One region of the Streptomyces thermoalcalitolerans genome, then DNA from elsewhere that is predicted to be linked to it. Evidence: riboswitches for the same ligand, from Rfam matches in the RefSeq annotation. Region 1 holds a riboswitch; the other holds the start of a gene.
The links. A riboswitch is a leader RNA that binds a small molecule or an ion and turns the genes downstream of it on or off. The one in region 1 is predicted to bind glycine.

Region 1 (9,014 bases):
GGGACGATTCCCGCAAATCTCCGACTGAATAGTCTCTTGCAGTTCACGCCGGAAACAGCTAGGCGAAACACCCCTCGATTTTTTGTCGTATAAACTCTCCGGTACGGCAGAAGGTCGATGCCCGCGGCCCTGAACATCGTCAGGAGCATGTGCGGCAGGCCGTGCCTTCCGTACCCCCTCGCTCTTCCCTGCATCCGGCTCGGCCTCCTCCTGCCCGAGAGCTGACAGCGCTGTCATCCCTGCCCGGCCTCGCGCCGCCCTGCCTGTCGAATGAGAGGCGACCCACCATGCCGCTGCATTTCCCCCCGGCTCCCGCACCCGCCCTGCGCTCCGTCCTCACGGCGCTCGGTTCCCCCACCGCGGTCCGTGAGGCGCGCACTCCGGCCCTCCGCGCCGCCCAGCAGCCCGCCACTCCCGAGCTTCCGCTGCCCGTGCACGTCCTGGACCGGCTCACCCCCGAAGGGGTCTCTGCGACCAGGCTGGCCGGGTGGCGCTTTCTGATCCGCTGCGGCGACCACGCGGTAGCCGCGGCGGAGACCGTGCTGACCCCCGACGGCTGGGCCTTCTCGCACTTCTTCGAGGGCCCCTATGTCGCCTCCACCGAGCGTGCGCTGCGTCAGGCGGAGACCGCGCCCCAGGCGTACCAGCCGCGTCTGCTGTCCATGCCCAGCCTGTACATGCTCACCCTGTGGCTGCGCGGCGACACCTCCGACGACGGGGCCACCGGGCACCCCGCCCCCGCCGATGTGCTCGTACCGCTCGCGCCGGCCCCGCCCGGGATAGCCTCCCACCGGCCGCACCGGGTCGCCGACCTGCTGCCGCTCCTCACACACCGGGCGAAAAGCGGCCGGCTCATGCGCTCTCCCGCCTGACGCCCCGCCCTTCACCCACGCACATCCCGCCCTTCACTCACGCGCGTACCCCGCCTTCGGACGTCCCGGAGGCGGGGTACGCCGTCGTTCCCCAAGGCACGTCGTTCCCCCCGGGGGCACCATCGGGCTAGCCCCATCCGGCCAGGGCGAACCACCCGAAGTGACGGTGCCCCCGGGATGAACCGCTCGTCCGTGTGACGCGTCTTCACCCCGTGAGAAGCGGTGTCGCAAAATCCCTGCGGATCCAAGTCCGCGGGAGAACACTGGTTTCCGACCCAATCAGCCGAACGGGGGAAGCGGCCATGTCGCACACCACCACCCGCAGGACACCCATGTCAGCCGACACGGACCACACGACGCAGCGAAAGAGCCCACCCATGTGCCGACACCAGCCACCGTGCCCCTCAGCCGACTCCGCCGACCGGGAGTCCGCCCGTCTCGTGGCGCACCACCCGGAGCAGGGGTGGAGCCTGCTGTGCAACGGTGTGCTGCTCTTCGAGGACACCGGTGAGCTCCTGCCCGACGGGCGGATCATCGCCCCGCACCGCCCGCTGGACACCAAGCGGGTGACGACCGCCGCCTGAGGATCCCGGGCGGTTCCGGCGAACCGCCGGAGGATCCCGTACGGCAGACGGTGGGCGAACCGGCCGGCACCGCGCCGCCCTCGGTGAGGTACCGGCCGACCGCACGGCCGGTGCCTCCTCGGCGTCCTGAGAGGACAGGTGGTGCCGTCGGGTCCATCGGGTCCGGCCGGGGCCAGGTGTCCCTCCGGTCCGCCCGCACGGCGCCGCGCAGGGCCGGGCCGGACCGTGCCGGCGCCCCTCCCCTGCGCATCTGCCGAGCCGCCCACCCCCACCGACGGCCGCCCCGGATCACCGTGCGCCCTGCACGGCCCTATCGTGACCGGCATGCAGTCCTACACGATCGGACAGGCGGCCCGGCTGCTCGGCGTCAGCCCGGACACCGCGCGCCGCTGGGCGGACGCCGGCCGGGTGGCCACTCATCGCGACGACAGCGGACGACGGCTCATCGACGGGCGGGACCTCGCCGCCCTCTGTGTCGAACTCGCCAGGACCGGGGACGGCGACGAGGAGACCTCCTCGTACACCTCGGCCCGCAACGCCTTCCCCGGAATCGTGACCGCCATCAAGCTCGGCGACGTCGCGGCCCAGGTCGAGATCCAGGCCGGTCCGCACCGCCTGGTCTCGCTGCTGACCCGGGAGGCCGTGGAGGAACTGGGCCTGGAGGTCGGCATGGAGGCCACTGCCCGTGTGAAGGCGACGAACGTCCACATCGACCGGACCTGACCGGCTGTTCCAGTCCCTCGCACATGCCAGCACCATAAGGCGCCTTGCCTGACTTATGCGGCACGACCAGGCCCTTACACCTGGCAGATGCGGCAGTATCATCACGAGCATGACGACCCGTTCCGCACGCCGTGCCAGGACGCCGCGGGCGGCCGGCGTGGGCGCCGCGCAGAGGGCGCTCGCCGTGAGCGGCCCGAAGCCCACCGCCGTCTCCTGCGAGCAGGACGTCGGACGGTCCCCCGAGGGCCCGAGGACGCCGGCCCGGTCGGGTTTCCTGACACCATGACCGAACTGGACCGGCCCCGTGCCGTGCCCCCGGAGAACGGATCACGGCGCGGGCGCCTTCGCCGAGGCGTACCCCTGCCGCTGATGCTCCCGGCCCTGGTGGGCCTGGCCTTCCTGCTGCTGCCGCTGCTCGCCCTGCTGATCCGGGCCCCCTGGCGCACCCTGCCGGAGCAGCTCACCGGCGCCGAGGTGTGGCAGGCCCTCCGGCTGTCCCTGGTCAGCGCCACCGCGGCCACCGCCGTGAGCCTGGTGCTCGGCGTCCCGCTGGCCTGGCTGCTGGCCCGTACGGACTTCCCCGGGCGCCGGCTCGTCCGGGCCCTGGTGACCCTGCCGCTCGTGCTGCCTCCGGTGGTGGGCGGTGTGGCCCTGCTGCTGGCGCTGGGCCGGGGCGGTGTGATCGGACAGTGGCTGGACGCCTGGTTCGGGATCACACTGCCGTTCACCACCGCCGCGGTGGTGGTCGCGGAGGCGTTCGTGGCCATGCCGTTCCTCGTCATCTCCGTCGAGGGCACGCTGCGGGCCGCCGACCCGCGCTACGAGGAGGCGGCCGCCACGCTGGGTGCCTCCCGTTTCACCGCGTTCCGCCGGGTCACCCTGCCGCTGATCGCACCCGGCATCGCCGCCGGTGCCGTGCTCGCCTGGGCGCGGGCGCTCGGCGAGTTCGGTGCGACGATCACGTTCGCGGGCAACTTCCCCGGCCGTACGCAGACCATGCCGCTGGCGGTCTACCTGGCCCTGCAGAACGACCCGGACGCCGCGATCGTCCTGAGCCTGGTGCTGCTGACGGTGTCGATCGCGGTGCTGGCCGCTCTGCGGGACCGTTGGATGACACCCTCCACATGACCACGGCTCCGCCCCGGTCCCACTCCGCCCCGTATCCAGGACGATCCAGGACGACCGCCTCATGACCGACCTCGACGAGACGCCGGCCGGCGCCCGCGCACAGGACCTGCCCGGCCGGGGTCTGGACGCCCGGCTCGTCGTCGACCGCGGCACCTTCCGCCTCGACGTGTCCCTGACCGTCGCTCCCGGGGAGGTCGTCGCGCTGCTCGGCCCGAACGGCGCCGGCAAGACCACGGCCCTGCGCGCGCTCGCCGGCCTGGTCCCGCTCACCGGCGGACATCTGCGCCTGGACGGTGCCGCCCTGGACCGTACACCGCCCGAGGCACGGCCGGTCGGGGTCGTCTTCCAGGACTACCTGCTCTTCCCGCATCTGTCCGCCCTGGACAACGTGGCGTTCGGACCGCGCTGCCGGGGTGCGAGCAGGACCGAGGCCCGCGCACAGGCCGCCGAGTGGCTGGCCCGCATGGGCCTGAGCGGCCACGCCGGTGTCAAGCCCCGCCGTCTGTCCGGCGGCCAGGCCCAGCGTGTGGCCCTCGCCCGCGCCCTGGCCGTCCGGCCCCGGCTGCTGCTCCTCGACGAGCCGCTCGCCGCGCTCGACGCCCGCACCCGCCTGGAGGTCCGCGCGCAGCTGAGGCGGCACCTCGCCGAGTTCGAGGCCGTGGCCGTCCTGGTCACCCACGACCCGCTGGACGCGATGGTGCTGGCCGACCGGCTGGTCGTCGTCGAGCACGGCCGGGTCGTCCAGGAGGGCACCCCGTCCGGCATCGCCCGCCGCCCGCGCACGGACTACATCGCCCGGCTGGTCGGCCTGAACCTCTACCGCGGCCAAGCCGCCGGGCACACCGTCCGGCTGGCGGACGGCCCCGCCCTCACCACCACCGAGGACCTGTCCGGGCCCGTGTTCGTGGCCTTCCCGCCGAGTGCGGTCACCCTCCACCGGGATCGCCCCGCCGGCTCCAGCGCACGCAATCTGTGGCGCTGCGAGGTCGCCGGTCTGGAGGCCCACGGCGACCAGATCCGCGTGGACCTCACCGGCCCGCTCCGCCTCACCGCCGATCTGACCGCGGTCGCCGCCGCCGAACTCGGCCTGCACCCCGGGGCGGTGGTCTGGGCGGCCGTCAAGGCGGCCCAGACGCACGCCTATCCGGCCTGACCCGCCCCCGTCGCAGGGCGCGGGGCCTGTTCCCGGTCCGGAAAGGCCGGGAACAGGCCCCTACGCACATCACGTGCGCCGCTCGGTCCGCTCAGTCGCTCGGTCCGCTCAGCTCTCGTACGCCTCCAGCGGCGGGCAGGAGCAGACCAGGTTCCGGTCGCCGTAGGCCTGGTCGATACGGCGCACCGGCGGCCAGTACTTGTCGGCGGCCGGGACACCGGCCGGGAAGACGGCCTCCTCACGGCTGTAGGGGTGCTCCCACGGGCCGCTGATCGCGGAGGCGGTGTGCGGGGCGTTCCGCAGCGGGTTGTCGTCCGCGGGCCACGCACCGGAGGCGACCTTCTCGATCTCGGCGCGAATCGCGATCATCGCCTCGCAGAACCGGTCCAGCTCGGCCAGGTCCTCGGACTCGGTAGGCTCGATCATGAGCGTGCCGGCCACCGGGAAGGACATCGTCGGCGCGTGGAAGCCGTAGTCGATCAGCCGCTTGGCGACGTCGTCCACGGTCACACCGGTCGCCTTGGTCAGCGGCCGCAGGTCGATGATGCACTCGTGTGCGACCAGGCCGCCGGGGCCGGTGTAGAGCACCGGGTAGTGCGGCTCGAGACGCTTGGCGATGTAGTTGGCGGACAGCACGGCCATCTGGGTGGCCCGCTTGAGTCCCTCGCCGCCCATCAGGCGCAGGTAGGCCCAGGAGATGGGCAGGATGCCCGCCGAGCCCCACGGTGCGGCCGAGACCGGGCCGACCCCGGTCCCGGGACCGGCCTCGGGCTGCAGCGGGTGGTTGGGCAGGTACGGCGCCAGGTGGGCGCGCACGGCCACCGGGCCGACGCCCGGCCCGCCGCCGCCGTGCGGGATGCAGAACGTCTTGTGCAGGTTCAGGTGGGAGACGTCGCCGCCGAAGTGGCCCGGCTTGGCGAGGCCGACCAGGGCGTTGAGGTTGGCGCCGTCGACGTACACCTGACCGCCGGCCTCGTGGACCTGCGCGCAGATGTCGGCGACGTGTTCCTCGAACACGCCGTGCGTGGACGGGTAGGTGATCATCAGCACCGCGAGCTGGTCGCGGTACTGCTCGATCTTCGCCCGCAGGTCCTCGACGTCGATCTCGCCGTTCTCGGCGGTCCTGACGACGACGACCTTCATGCCGGCCATCGCGGCGCTGGCGGCGTTGGTGCCGTGCGCGGAGGACGGGATGAGGCAGACCGTGCGCTGGTCGTCGCCGTTGGCACGGTGGTAGGCGCGCACGGCGAGCAGGCCGGCCAGCTCGCCCTGGGAGCCGGCGTTCGGCTGGAGGGAGACCTTGTCGTAGCCGGTGACCTCGGCGAGACGTTCCTCCAGCTCCCGGATGAGCGTGAGGTAGCCCTGCGCCTGCTCCACGGGCGCGAAGGGGTGCAGTCCGCCGAACTCCGGCCAGGTGATCGGCTCCATCTCCGTGGTCGCGTTGAGCTTCATGGTGCAGGAGCCCAACGGGATCATGCCGCGGTCGAGCGCGTAGTCGCGGTCGGCGAGCCGGCGCAGATAGCGCAGCATCGCGGTCTCGGAGCGGTACCGGTGGAAGACGGGGTGGGTGAGGTAGGTGTCGGTGCGCAGCAGGGCCTCGGGCAGGGCGTCCTCGGCCTCGGCGTCCAGCGCCTCGATGTCGCCCTCGACGCCGAAGGCGGCCCACACGGTGTGCAGGTGCTTCCGCCGGGTGGTCTCGTCGCAGGCGAGGGAGACGTGGTCGGCGTCGACGAGGCGCAGGTTGACGCCGCCCTCGCGCGCGGCGGCGACGATCTCGGCGGCCCGCCCCTCGGCCCTGACGGTCAGGGTGTCGAAGTAGGCGTCGTGGACGAGTTCGACACCGCCGGCCTTGAGTCCCTCGGCCAGGATCGTGGCGTAGCGGTGGGTGCGCCGGGCGATGTTCCTCAGGCCCTCGGGGCCGTGGTAGACGGCGTACATGCCGGCCATGACGGCGAGCAGCACCTGGGCGGTGCAGATGTTGCTGGTGGCCTTCTCGCGGCGGATGTGCTGCTCACGGGTCTGCAGGGCGAGGCGGTAGGCCTGGTTGCCGTCGGCGTCGACGGAGACGCCGACCAGGCGGCCGGGCAGGCTGCGGGCGAACTTCTCGCGCACCGCCATGTAGCCGGCGTGCGGGCCGCCGAAGCCCATCGGCACACCGAAGCGCTGGGTGGTGCCGACCGCGATGTCCGCGCCCAGCTCGCCCGGCGACTTCAGCAGCGTCAGGGCGAGCAGGTCGGCGGCGACGGTGACCAGGGCGCCCAGTTCGTGCGCCTGGTCGATGACGGGCTTCAGGTCGCGTACGGCACCGGAGGCGCCCGGGTACTGCAGGAGCACGCCGTTGATCTCGCGTGCGGCGATGTCCGCCGGGATGCCCTCGCTCAGGTCGGCGACGACGACCTCGACGCCGGTGGGTTCGGCGCGGGTCCGGAGGACGGCGATGGTCTGCGGCAACGCGTCCGCGTCGACCAGGAACAGGCCCTTCTTGTTCTTGCCCATGCGCCGGGACAGCGCCATGGCCTCGGCCGCGGCGGTGCCCTCGTCGAGCAGGGAGGCGCCGGAGGTCGGCAGGCCGGTGAGGTCGGCGACCATGGTCTGGAAGTTCAGCAGCGCCTCGAGGCGGCCCTGGGAGATCTCCGGCTGGTAGGGGGTGTAGGCGGTGTACCAGGCCGGGTTCTCCATGACGTTGCGCAGGATGACCGGCGGGGTGAAGGTGCCGTAGTAGCCGAGTCCGATCATCGAGTCGAGGACCTGGTTGCGGCCGGCCAGCGAGCGCAGCTCGGCCAGGACCTCGGCCTCGGTGCGGGCACCCGGCAGGTCGAGTGCGTCGGTGCTCTTGATGGCATCGGGTACCGCGGCGGCCATGAGCTCGTCGAGCGAGCCGTAGCCGACCTGCGCGAGCATCTTGGCCCGCGCCTCCTGGTCGGCCCCGATGTGGCGCTGTTCGAAGGGGATGCCCTGTTCGAGCTCGGAGAGCGGAATGCGCTGGGCGGTCATTGCGGAGGCCTCCTGGTCTGATACGACCTTCGAGGGACACCACGGCACGGGTGTCCCGACGGCCTCCCCCTCTGTCATCTCGACCTGAGAGTTTCACCGGGCCGCCCAGGGGGCTCCCGGTTTTCACCGTCGGTGAGAGCGGACACCGTCGACACCCGCCCTGCTTTCCAGAGTGACCTCGTCCGTGCGGTACGGGGGCCTGAGAGATTCCGGGGAGGATTTGCTCCTTCGGCGCCTCCGGTGGTTCCGGAGAGCTCTCCCGCACGGGGTCAGCGGCCTCTGCCAGCGTACCAGCGGGACGGCTGGCGGGGTCTTCGAGTGGCCGTCCTGCCGATTGTGCTCTTTTGTAGTGCCTACGAATGATTTGCGACCATCTGGAGGGCCCGTGCAGACCGAGATCGATCCGCGCAACCTGATCGGCCGCAAGGCGTTCGACCGCAATGGCCACAAGATCGGCACGGTGGACGAGGTCTACCTCGACGACGCGACCGGTGTACCGGAGTGGGCGGCCATACGCACCGGCCTGTTCTCCCGGGACGCCTTCGTGCCCCTGGGGCCGAGCGAGCTGGTGGAGGGCACTCTGCGGGTCCCCTTCGACCGCTCCCTGATCAAGGAGGCCCCCGACTTCGGCGTGGGCCGTCATCTCTCCCCCGAGCAGGAACTGCAGCTCTACCACCACTACGGCCTGGACGCCGCGTCCCCCTCCGCCCTCCCGGACCGCGACACCGGCGATCTCGCGGGCTCCGGCTCGGGCCCGGACGAGACCGCCTGACACCCGAACGGCGTCAGCCCCCTTCGGCGGCGCTCTCCGACGGCACGCGCTCCCCCGCCCGGTCCCCCGGCCCCGGCAGCTCCGTGTCCTCGGGTCCGGCGGATGCGGGGCACGCCAGAGGCACCAGAGGGAGGGGATCCGCCGGTTCCAGGTCCGGGTCGTCGACGAAGAAGGTGCGGACCCGGCCCGGCGGGGAGCCGGGGGTCTCGAAGCGGACGGTGACGCGGCCCAGGCCGCTGCCCTGGACCCAGCCGTGGCCGTACTCGGCGTGCCGTACGTCGTGGCCCGCGAGCCAGCGCCGCTCGGCGGGGGCCGCCCGGTCCGCGGCCGGCTCCTGCTCCGCCTCCTCGGCCGGGTTCCCGGCCTCCGCGCTCGCCGCCTGGGCGAACAGGTCCTCCTGGGTGTAGTCGGCGAGCCCGGACACGCCCACGCCGAGCAGCCGTACGCCGCCCGTGGTGTCCACGGAGGCCAGCAGCCGGGCGGCGGTCTCCCGCACCACCGCGGGGTCGTCCGTGGGGCCCCGCAGGGTCTCGGACCGGGTCAGGGTGGAGAAGTCGTAGCGGCGCACCTTCAGCACGATGGTGCGCCCCGACAGCCCGGCCGCGCGCAGCCGCCGTACGCACCGGTCGGCGAGCCGCTGCACCTCCAGGCCCACCCGGAGGCGGTCGTGGATGTCCACGTCGTAGGTGTCCTCGACCGACACCGACTTGGTCTCGCGCTCGGCGACGACGGGCCGCTCGTCGCGGGCCAGCGCCATGGCGTACAGCGCGTGGCCGTGCGCCTTGCCG
Region 2 (9,014 bases), on a different contig from region 1:
AGCGGCCCTCCGTCGCCTTGATGAAGACGAAGGAGAGGCCGCTCGTGCTGTAGGTGGAGGACTGATAGGCGCTCACATCGATGCCGTGCAGCATGGGGTGTACTCCCTGAAGAGCTGTGGGGGGAAGGAGTAGTCGGTAGGGTTCTGCCCCGCCCTTCCCCTGTACGACCCTTTCGGGAGGTTCGAATATCAGTCCCTGTCCCTCGTCGGGCGTCAGCCCCGGTCGACCACCGAGCCCAGGACGGCGGGCGATTTCGCCGACCAGTCCGAGGTGATGATGCTGGCGTGCTTCTGGGCCAGGAGGGACAGCCGGGCGGCCACCTCCGCGTCCGTGGGGTTGGTCGAGGAGATCGGCGGTGAGACACCGGCCGCCCCCGTGGCGATCAGGATGTAGTGGTTCGCCGCGTAGAAGGACGTGTCGTAGCCCTTGTTGACGTAGGTCGCCGCGTCCCCGTCGAAGAACACGAACCAGGGGCGGATCGAGGCGTCGTAGCGGCTGGTGCGCGGGTCGCCGGCCGCCGCGCCGAGGACGGCGGGGAAGGCCTGGGCCGTGGCGATGTTCCCGGCGGCGTACAGATCGCGCAGATGGTCGCCGTACTCCTGGTCGGTCCAGTAGTGGTCGAAGGGGTTGGCCTGCTCCAGCGTGCCCGGGATCAGCTCGAAGATGACCTTGCCGGTCAGCTCGTCCCGGGACGGCCAGGCCCCGGCCTTCGCAGCCGCGTCCAGTGTCGGATATGTGCCGCCCAGCAGGTCGGAGGGCTTGTAGACCATGTCGCCGAGCTTCTGCCGCACCAGCGTGTCGAACTCGTCGGGCCCCATGCCGATGGTGTTGTTGAAGCCGTTCTTCATCTCCACCTTGAAGACGATCGGCCGGTGGTCCGGGTGCAGCTGGTGCCAGGCGGCGATGTTGTCCAGGCAGCTGCCGAAGTCCTGGTTGCGGCCCTTGCTGTACAGCTCGCCGGGCGTCTTCGCGGCCTCGCAGTTGTTGTCGTTGCCCAGCGGGTTGCTGTGGCTGACCCGCCAGCGCCGGGTCAGGGGATCGGTGTAGATGTCGATCTCGAGCAGTGAGGCGCCGGAGTCCAGCGCCTGCGCGAAGTAGGCGTAGGTCGACTTCTCGTACGCGTTGTGCACCCCGATCGACGTCGTCTCGGAGAACTTCGGCGATGCCGCCCCGGCGTGGCCCGGCAGCACCCACAGCAATGCGGCGGCACCCAGCAGCGCCGCCGCACGTCTTGCCCTGCCCATACAACAACTCCCCTTTGCTGTCGCTGAGTTGAGCGGCAGCGTAGGAGAGAAGGGTTACCGAACGGTAGTCCCTCAAGGAACAAGGGCCGCACAGAGAGAGGTATGACACAGTGTCAGCAGCAGCCTCCGGCGTCACGGGACCGTCGGCGGCCTCGGCGGCCCATGGTGGCAGGAGGGCAGGGGGTGGCCCTTCCGTGCATGACGGCCGACAGGGCAGGGACGGACCGGACCGGCCACGGACTGGTCGTCCATGGACTCATGGACGGTTTGACCGTCCACAAGAAGAACCCCGGCCCCGCGCACGGAGCCGGGGCCGGGGCTGCGGGCCGGGCCTGCCGCTCGGCCGCCGTTTCCTCACCGCGGCCGGGCGGGCCCTGCCGAAGGCCCGGTCAGCACTCGATGATGTTGACCGCCAGTCCGCCCCGGGCCGTCTCCTTGTACTTCACGGACATGTCGGCGCCGGTCTCCTTCATCGTCTTGATGACCTTGTCCAGGGAGACCTTGTGGCTGCCGTCGCCGCGCAGGGCCATGCGGGCGGCGGTGACGGCCTTGACGGCGGCCATGCCGTTGCGCTCGATGCAGGGGATCTGGACGAGGCCGCCCACGGGGTCGCAGGTGAGGCCGAGGTTGTGCTCCATGCCGATCTCGGCGGCGTTCTCCACCTGCTCGGGGGTGCCGCCCAGGACCTCGGCGAGGGCGCCCGCCGCCATCGAGCAGGCCGAGCCGACCTCGCCCTGGCAGCCGACCTCGGCGCCGGAGATGGAGGCGTTCTCCTTGAAGAGCATGCCGATCGCTCCCGCGGCGAGCAGGAAGCGGACCACGCCGTCCTCGTCGGCGCCGGGGATGAAGTTCATGTAGTAGTGCAGGACCGCCGGGATGATGCCGGCCGCGCCGTTGGTCGGGGCGGTGACCACCCGTCCGCCGGCCGCGTTCTCCTCGTTGACCGCCATCGCGTAGAGGGTGATCCACTCCATGGCGCGGCTCGCCGGGTCGCCCTCGGCCCGCAGCTGGCGGGCGGTGACGGCCGCGCGGCGGCGCACCTTCAGACCGCCCGGCAGGATGCCCTCGCGGCTCATGCCCCGCGCGACGCACTCCCGCATCACCCGCCAGATCTCCAGCAGGCCCTCGCGCACCTCCTCCTCGGTGCGCCAGGCCCGCTCGTTCTCCAGCATCAGCGACGAGATCGACAGGCCCGTCTCCCGCGTCAGGCGCAGCAGTTCGTCGCCCGTGCGGAAGGGGTACTTCAGCACCGTGTCGTCCAGCTTGATGCGGTCCGCGCCCACCGCCTCCTCGTCCACGATGAAGCCGCCGCCCACCGAGTAGTACGTCCTGGTCAGCAGCTCGGCGCCCGAGGCGTCGTACGCCCACAGGGTCATGCCGTTGGCGTGATAGGGCAGCGTTTTGCGGCGGTGCAGGACCAGGTCGTCGTCGAAGGAGAACGCGATCTCGTGCTCGCCGAGAAGGCGCAGACGGCCCGAGGTCCTCACCTTCTCGACCCTCTCGTCCGCCGTCTCCACGTCCACCGTCCGCGGGGACTCGCCCTCCAGGCCCAGCAGCACCGCCTTGGGCGTGCCGTGGCCGTGGCCGGTGGCGCCGAGGGAGCCGTACAGCTCCGTGCGGACGGAGGCGGTCCGCTCCAGCAGGCCCTCGTTGCGCAGCCTGCGCGCGAACATCCGGGCGGCCCGCATCGGGCCGACCGTGTGGGAGCTGGACGGGCCGATGCCGATCGAGAACAGGTCGAAGACCGAGATGGCCACGGTGCCTCCTCAGTGCGGGGTGGTGCAGAAGCGGGCGGGCGCCGCGCGCGGGGCGGGGTCTCCGGTTCCGCGCGCGGCGCCGCCGGAAGGGGGCTTACGAGTGCAGCCCCGGGTAGAGCGGGTGCTTGTCGGCCAGGGCCTTCACCCGGGCCTTGAGGGCATCGGCGTCGTACGACGGCTTCAGCGCCTCGGCGATCACGTCCGCCACCTCGGTGAAGTCCTCGGCCGTGAAGCCGCGGGTCGCCAGGGCCGGCGTGCCGATCCTGAGGCCCGAGGTGACCATCGGCGGACGCGGGTCGTTCGGGATCGCGTTGCGGTTGACCGTGATCCCGATCCCGTGGAGCCGGTCCTCGGCCTGCCGGCCGTCCAGCTCGGAGTCGCGCAGGTCCACCAGGACCAGGTGCACGTCCGTGCCGCCGGTCAGCACGTCCACGCCGGCCGCCTTCACATCGTCTCGCACCAGACGCTCGGCCAGGATGCGGGCGCCCTCCAGGGTGCGGCGCTGGCGCTCCTTGAACTCCTCGCTCGCCGCGATCTTGAAGGCCACCGCCTTGGCGGCGATCACATGCTCCAGCGGACCGCCCTGCTGACCGGGGAAGACCGCGGAGTTGATCTTCTTGGCCAGCTCGGCCGTCGACAGGATCACCCCACCGCGCGGGCCGCCCAGCGTCTTGTGGGTGGTGGTGGTGACCACATGCGCGTGCGGCACCGGGTTCGGGTGCAGACCCGCGGCGACCAGGCCGGCGAAGTGCGCCATGTCGACCATGAGGTAGGCGCCGACCTCGTCCGCGATCCGGCGGAACGCGGCGAAGTCCAGCTGCCGCGGATAGGCCGACCAGCCGGCCACGATCAGCTTCGGCCGGGACTCCTTGGCCAGCCTCTCCACCTCGGCCATGTCGACCAGGCCGTCCTCGCCCACGTGGTAGGCGACGACCTCGTAGAGCCTGCCGGAGAAGTTGATCCTCATGCCGTGGGTCAGGTGCCCGCCGTGCGCGAGGTCCAGGCCCATGATCCTGTCGCCCGGCTCGAGCAGCGAGAACATCACGGCCGCGTTCGCCTGGGCACCGGAGTGCGGCTGCACATTGGCGTGCTCGGCGCCGAACAGCGCCTTGACGCGGTCGATGGCGATCTGCTCGACCACGTCGACGTGCTCGCAGCCGCCGTAGTAGCGGCGGCCCGGATAGCCCTCGGCGTACTTGTTGGTGAGGACCGAGCCCTGGGCCTCCATGACCGCCACCGGGGCGAAGTTCTCCGAGGCGATCATCTCGAGGGTGGACTGCTGGCGGTGCAGTTCGGCGTCGACCGCGGCGGCCACGTCCGGGTCGAGCTCGTGCAGGGGCGTGTCGAGAACGGTCTTCCGCTCGGTCATGCGCGTCGTCCCGTTTCTCAGCCGGCCGTGTGGGCGGCGTACTCGTCGGCGGAGAGCAGGTCGTCCGGCTCGCTCGTGACGCGCACCTTGAACAGCCAGCCGCCCTCGAACGGAGCCGAGTTCACCAGCGACGGGTCGTTCACCACGTCCTCGTTGATCTCGGTGACCTCACCGCTGACCGGGGCGTACAGGTCGGACACCGACTTGGTGGACTCCAGCTCGCCGCAGGCCTCGCCCGCGGTCACCGTGGAGCCGACCTCCGGGAGCTGGGCGTAGACGACGTCGCCGAGCGCGTTGGCCGCGAACTCGGTGATGCCGACCGTGGCGATGCCGTCCTCGGCGGGCGACACCCACTCGTGCTCCTTGCTGTAGCGCAGCTGCTCAGGGTTGCTCATGGCCTGATTCCTCCTGTACGCGGGGGGTGCTGATGGCTGAGGGAAGGGAAAAGGTGCCTGTGATCAGGGGTGACGTGGCCCGCCCCGGGGCCGGCCGGCCGCCGCGCCGGTGTCACTTCTGCCGCTTGTAGAAGGGCAGCGCCACCACCTCGTACGGCTCGTGACTGCCCCGGATGTCCACCGCGACACCCGTCGTGCCCGGCGTGGCGTACGCGGCGTCGACGTAGGCCATCGCGATCGGCTTGCCCAGGGTGGGGGAGGGGGCACCGGAGGTGACCTCGCCGATCACCTTTCCGTCCGCGACGACCGCGTAGCCGGCGCGCGGGACCCGGCGGCCCTGGGCGACCAGGCCGACGAGCACCCGGGACGGCTCGGCGGCCACCCGCTCGGCGGCGGCCAGCAGGGCCTCGCGGCCCACGAAGTCGCCCTCCTTGTCGAACTTGACCACCCGGCCGAACCCCGCGTCGAACGGGGTCAGCGCCGTCGACAGCTCGTTGCCGTACAGCGGCATGCCCGCCTCCAGGCGCAGCGTGTCGCGGCAGGACAGGCCGCAGGGCACCAGACCGGCCGGGGCGCCGGCCTCGGTGAGCGCCTGCCACAGCCGCTCCGCGTCGCCCGGGGCCACGAACAGCTCGAAGCCGTCCTCGCCGGTGTACCCGGTGCGGGCGATCAGCGCGGGGACGCCCGCGACGGTGCCGGACAGAACGGCGTAGTACTTCAGTCCGTCCAGGTCGGCGTCGGTGAGGGGCTTGAGGACGGCGAGGGCCTCGGGCCCCTGGACGGCGAGCAGCGCGTAGCCGTCCCGGTCGTCACGGACCTCGGCGTCGAAGCCGGCCGCCCGCTCGGTGAGCGCGTCGAGCACCGCCTGGGCGTTGGAGGCGTTGGCGACGACCAGGTACTCGCTCTCGCCCGTCCGGTAGACGATCAGGTCGTCCAGGATGCCGCCGTCGGCCCGGCAGATCATGGTGTAGCGGGCACGGCCCGGGCCCACGGTGGCGATGTTGCCGACCAGGGCGTAGTTCAGCAGCGCGGCGGCCTGCGGTCCGGTGACGGTGATCTCGCCCATGTGGGAGAGGTCGAACAGACCGGCCCTGGTGCGCACGGCGAGGTGCTCCTCGCGCTCGGAGCCGTAGCGCAGGGGCATCTCCCAGCCGGCGAAGTCGGTCATGGTCGCGCCGAGCGAGCGGTGCAGCGCGTCGAGCGGGGTACGGCGGAGTCGAGGGGCGTCGGTACTGCTCATCGGTCGGTCTCCAGGACAGAAAGGACGAGGACGGGTCTGCTGTCCTCCCCATCTGTCATCGGAACCTGAGAGGTTCGCCGCGACCGCCGTCGGGCGGACGGCCACGGCTTGCACCTTGGGTGGGGCCGCCGTCGGCGGCCCGCTTTTCAGATGTGCCTCGCCCGCGCGGTAACGGGGCCTGAGAGATTCAAGGGAGGGACTTGCTCCTTCGGCGCCCCGGCGAACGCGGCCGGGGACTCTCCCGCGCGGATTCAAACGGCCGATATGCAGTTGAGGCGCCCATCATTGCACGACCGGCGCGTTCGCGGCAGGACCGTACCTGTGACCGGCCCGTGGCAGTACGTACACGGAATCGCGGAACACCGTCCATTACCTTCTCTTTACGTTCGGTGGGAAGGTGCATTCCTGACCAACCGGGGAGGATGATGACGGTGAACAGGCCCAGGCCACAGGCGACGTCCCAGTCCTCCGCGCTGCCCCTTCCGCTGTCCGGGCCGGCTCCCGTCCGGCCGCGGCGGCTCGGGGCCGCCGTCCGGGACCTGCGGGGAGAGAACGGGCCGCACGAGCTGTGCTTCGGGCCGTACGACCTGGTCGTGGTGACCGGCCTGCCCGGCGGCGGCAAGTCCACGCTGATGCGCCGTGCGGTGCGCGGGGGCCTGCGGATCGACTCCCAGGACACCCGCGACCGCTGGGACGCCCGCCTGGCGCCGTACCTGCCCTACGTCCTCTACCGCCCTCTGGTCCGCCTCGCCCACTACGCCGGACTGCGCGGCGCCCTGCGCTCCGGCGCCCCGGTCGTGGTCCACGACTGCGGCACCCAGCCCTGGGTGCGCGCCTGGCTGGCCCGTACCGCCCGCCGCCGCGGCGCCGCCCTGCACCTGATCCTGCTGGACGTCGCCCCCGGCACCGCGCTGGCGGGCCAGCGGGAACGCGGCCGGGGGGTCTCCCCGTACGCCTTCCGGCGTCACTGCCGGGCGGCGGCCCGTCTGCTGCGCGTCCTGCGGCGGGGGGAGCTGCCGAGGGGCTGCGACTCGGCGGTCCTGCTGGACCGCGAGGCCGCGGCGGCACTGCGGCGGGTCGAGTTCGCTCCCGTACCGGATAACCTTCCGGTCACAGCAGTGGTTTCCAGCAGGCGGTAGGTAGATGGATTTCCCGGCACAGGCACATCTCCAGCCCCACCCGCACGGCGGTTGGCCCGGCAACGAACTGGAGGAGGTGCTGTCGGCCTCCCTCGGCGTCCCGTCGGCCGTCGGCCGGATCATCGAGGTCCTCAGCCGCAGCTTCCTCTGGGTCCCCCTGCCCAATGGCGGGGGCCCGAACAGCGGTCCGCTCGACCTGCCCGCGATGGAGCTCGACGGCCAGGCGTATGTGCCGGTCTTCAGCTCCGAGGAGCAGTTCCGTCAGGTCGTCGGCTCCCACATGGCGTACACCATCGCGCCCGCCGTCGAGTTCGCGCGCGGACTGCCCCCGCAGGCCGGCATCGCCATCAACCCGGAGGGCGTGGTCGGCGTCCCGCTGCCGCCGCCGGCCGTGGCCGAGCTGTGCCGGGCGGGACGCACCCCGCTGGACGGCCCGGAGACCGGCGGCCGCGTCCGCCTCTTCGAGCCCGACTGGCAGGACGACCCGATGGACTTCCTCTCCGCCGCCTCCGCCGAGTTCGCGGCGATCGGCGTGGTCCGCACCGCCCGGCGCTGTCTGGCCGCCATCGAGACGGCCGACCCGGTCATGTTCATCGGTGTCGAGCTGTCCCACCTCGAGGGCGACCTGCTGACCCGCCCCCTGGAGGCCCTGGGCCGTGCCCTGGCCGCCTCCCCGGTCCGGTGGCCGGTCAACCTGGTCCTTCTGGACGTGGCCCAGGACCCGGTGACCGACTGGATGAGGGAAAAGATCCGGCCGTTCTACCGGCACGACCACTGAGGACACCGCCGCATGGGCACAAGCGTCCCACGGTGGCAAAAACGGCAACGGGTACCGAGTTCGCAGGCGGCCTTAAGCTAGTGCTGCGACCGAAAAGGTTCACCGGCTCGCGACGCCCGGCACGGCGCCTCGTCGTGCCGCCGCACCGCCCGCGTACCCCCCGGTACGCGGGAGCTGCCTCGCCCCGCGGCGCTCCCCGCCGTTACGAAGGGCGTGGAAGACGGTGCGGCACCGGACGCCGCGAGCGCCCCGGCGTACCTTTCCGGTCGCCGCGGCGTGTTCCTGAAAGCCCCGTCCGCATCGTCGGACATCCCGGGCGTCTCCGGGCGGGACTTCGGGGAGCACGCCCTGGTACACAGGGTGTCGAAGGGGCTCGTGGAGGGGCGGTACAGAAGGTGAGCGTGAGCGCCAGCGGCACGGCGGCCGTGCAGGTCGAGCAGGCGCTGCGCCAGGTGACGCCGGGGCGTTACGACGCCTACGAGGTGTTGCTGCGCGCACTGGCGACGCCGTCCTCCGGCCGGGTCTGGATGCTGCTGTGGCACGGCCAGGCGGGTTCCCCCGACGCCCAGTACGGGCGCATGGAGGTCGACGGCCACGGCTACGCGCCCTGCGTGACGTCCGCTCAGGAGCTGTCGGCCAGCGGCTGGATGCGGTCGTACGAGGTGGTGGACGGCCTCGAGGTGGCCCGCATCCTCTACCGCGAGCACTACGGCCTCTGGCTGAACCCGCACGCTCCGGGCGGCGGCGTCGGCATCCCCTGGCTCGATCTGCGCCGTATCGCCACCGGCCTGGACCGCCAGCCCGCGGGGCCGCTCAGACTGTCCGAGCCGACCGTCGAGGTCCCGCAGTTCTACGCCCTGCTCACCCAGAACGCCCACCGCACCCCGGCGGTCCGCTCGCTGCGCCGCGCCTGGGTGCAGCCCGCGCTCGGAGAACCGTACCTGGCCATCGGCCTGGACGTGTACGACACCTCGCCGGCCGCCGTCGACTCGGTGCGCGCGATGATGCAGCAGTCCGTCAGCGCCGTCCCCGACGGGCTGCCGGTGTCGACCGTGGCGATGTCCGACGAGTACGACCCGGTCGCGATGTGG

Region 2: it holds a riboswitch for glycine, as region 1 does, so the genes downstream of both, gcvT (glycine cleavage system aminomethyltransferase GcvT) here and gcvP (aminomethyl-transferring glycine dehydrogenase) in region 1, are expected to answer to the same signal.

What each region holds. Positions count from the first base shown of each region.
Region 1 is NZ_BAAAHG010000057.1:9,610-18,623, reverse strand. Features, by position in the region: gene ABD224_RS24655 (hypothetical protein) at 288-872, shown strand; gene ABD224_RS24650 (DUF5999 family protein) at 1,250-1,456, shown strand; gene ABD224_RS24645 (TOBE domain-containing protein) at 1,781-2,179, shown strand; gene ABD224_RS24640 (hypothetical protein) at 2,289-2,465, shown strand; gene ABD224_RS24635 (ABC transporter permease) at 2,462-3,307, shown strand; gene ABD224_RS24630 (ABC transporter ATP-binding protein) at 3,369-4,460, shown strand; gene gcvP (aminomethyl-transferring glycine dehydrogenase) at 4,569-7,454, opposite strand; glycine riboswitch at 7,632-7,726, opposite strand; gene ABD224_RS24620 (PRC-barrel domain-containing protein) at 7,840-8,226, shown strand; gene ABD224_RS24615 (DNA polymerase IV) at 8,240-9,014, opposite strand, start outside.
Region 2 is NZ_BAAAHG010000019.1:25,729-34,742, forward strand. Features, by position in the region: gene ABD224_RS13720 (GH25 family lysozyme) at 1-94, opposite strand, end outside; gene ABD224_RS13725 (phosphatidylinositol-specific phospholipase C domain-containing protein) at 214-1,245, opposite strand; gene ABD224_RS13730 (L-serine ammonia-lyase) at 1,635-3,002, opposite strand; gene glyA (serine hydroxymethyltransferase) at 3,097-4,371, opposite strand; gene gcvH (glycine cleavage system protein GcvH) at 4,389-4,766, opposite strand; gene gcvT (glycine cleavage system aminomethyltransferase GcvT) at 4,879-6,006, opposite strand; glycine riboswitch at 6,049-6,162, opposite strand; glycine riboswitch at 6,163-6,260, opposite strand; gene ABD224_RS13750 (AAA family ATPase) at 6,432-7,145, shown strand; gene ABD224_RS13755 (enhanced serine sensitivity protein SseB) at 7,150-7,923, shown strand; gene ABD224_RS13760 (enhanced serine sensitivity protein SseB C-terminal domain-containing protein) at 8,325-9,014, shown strand, end outside.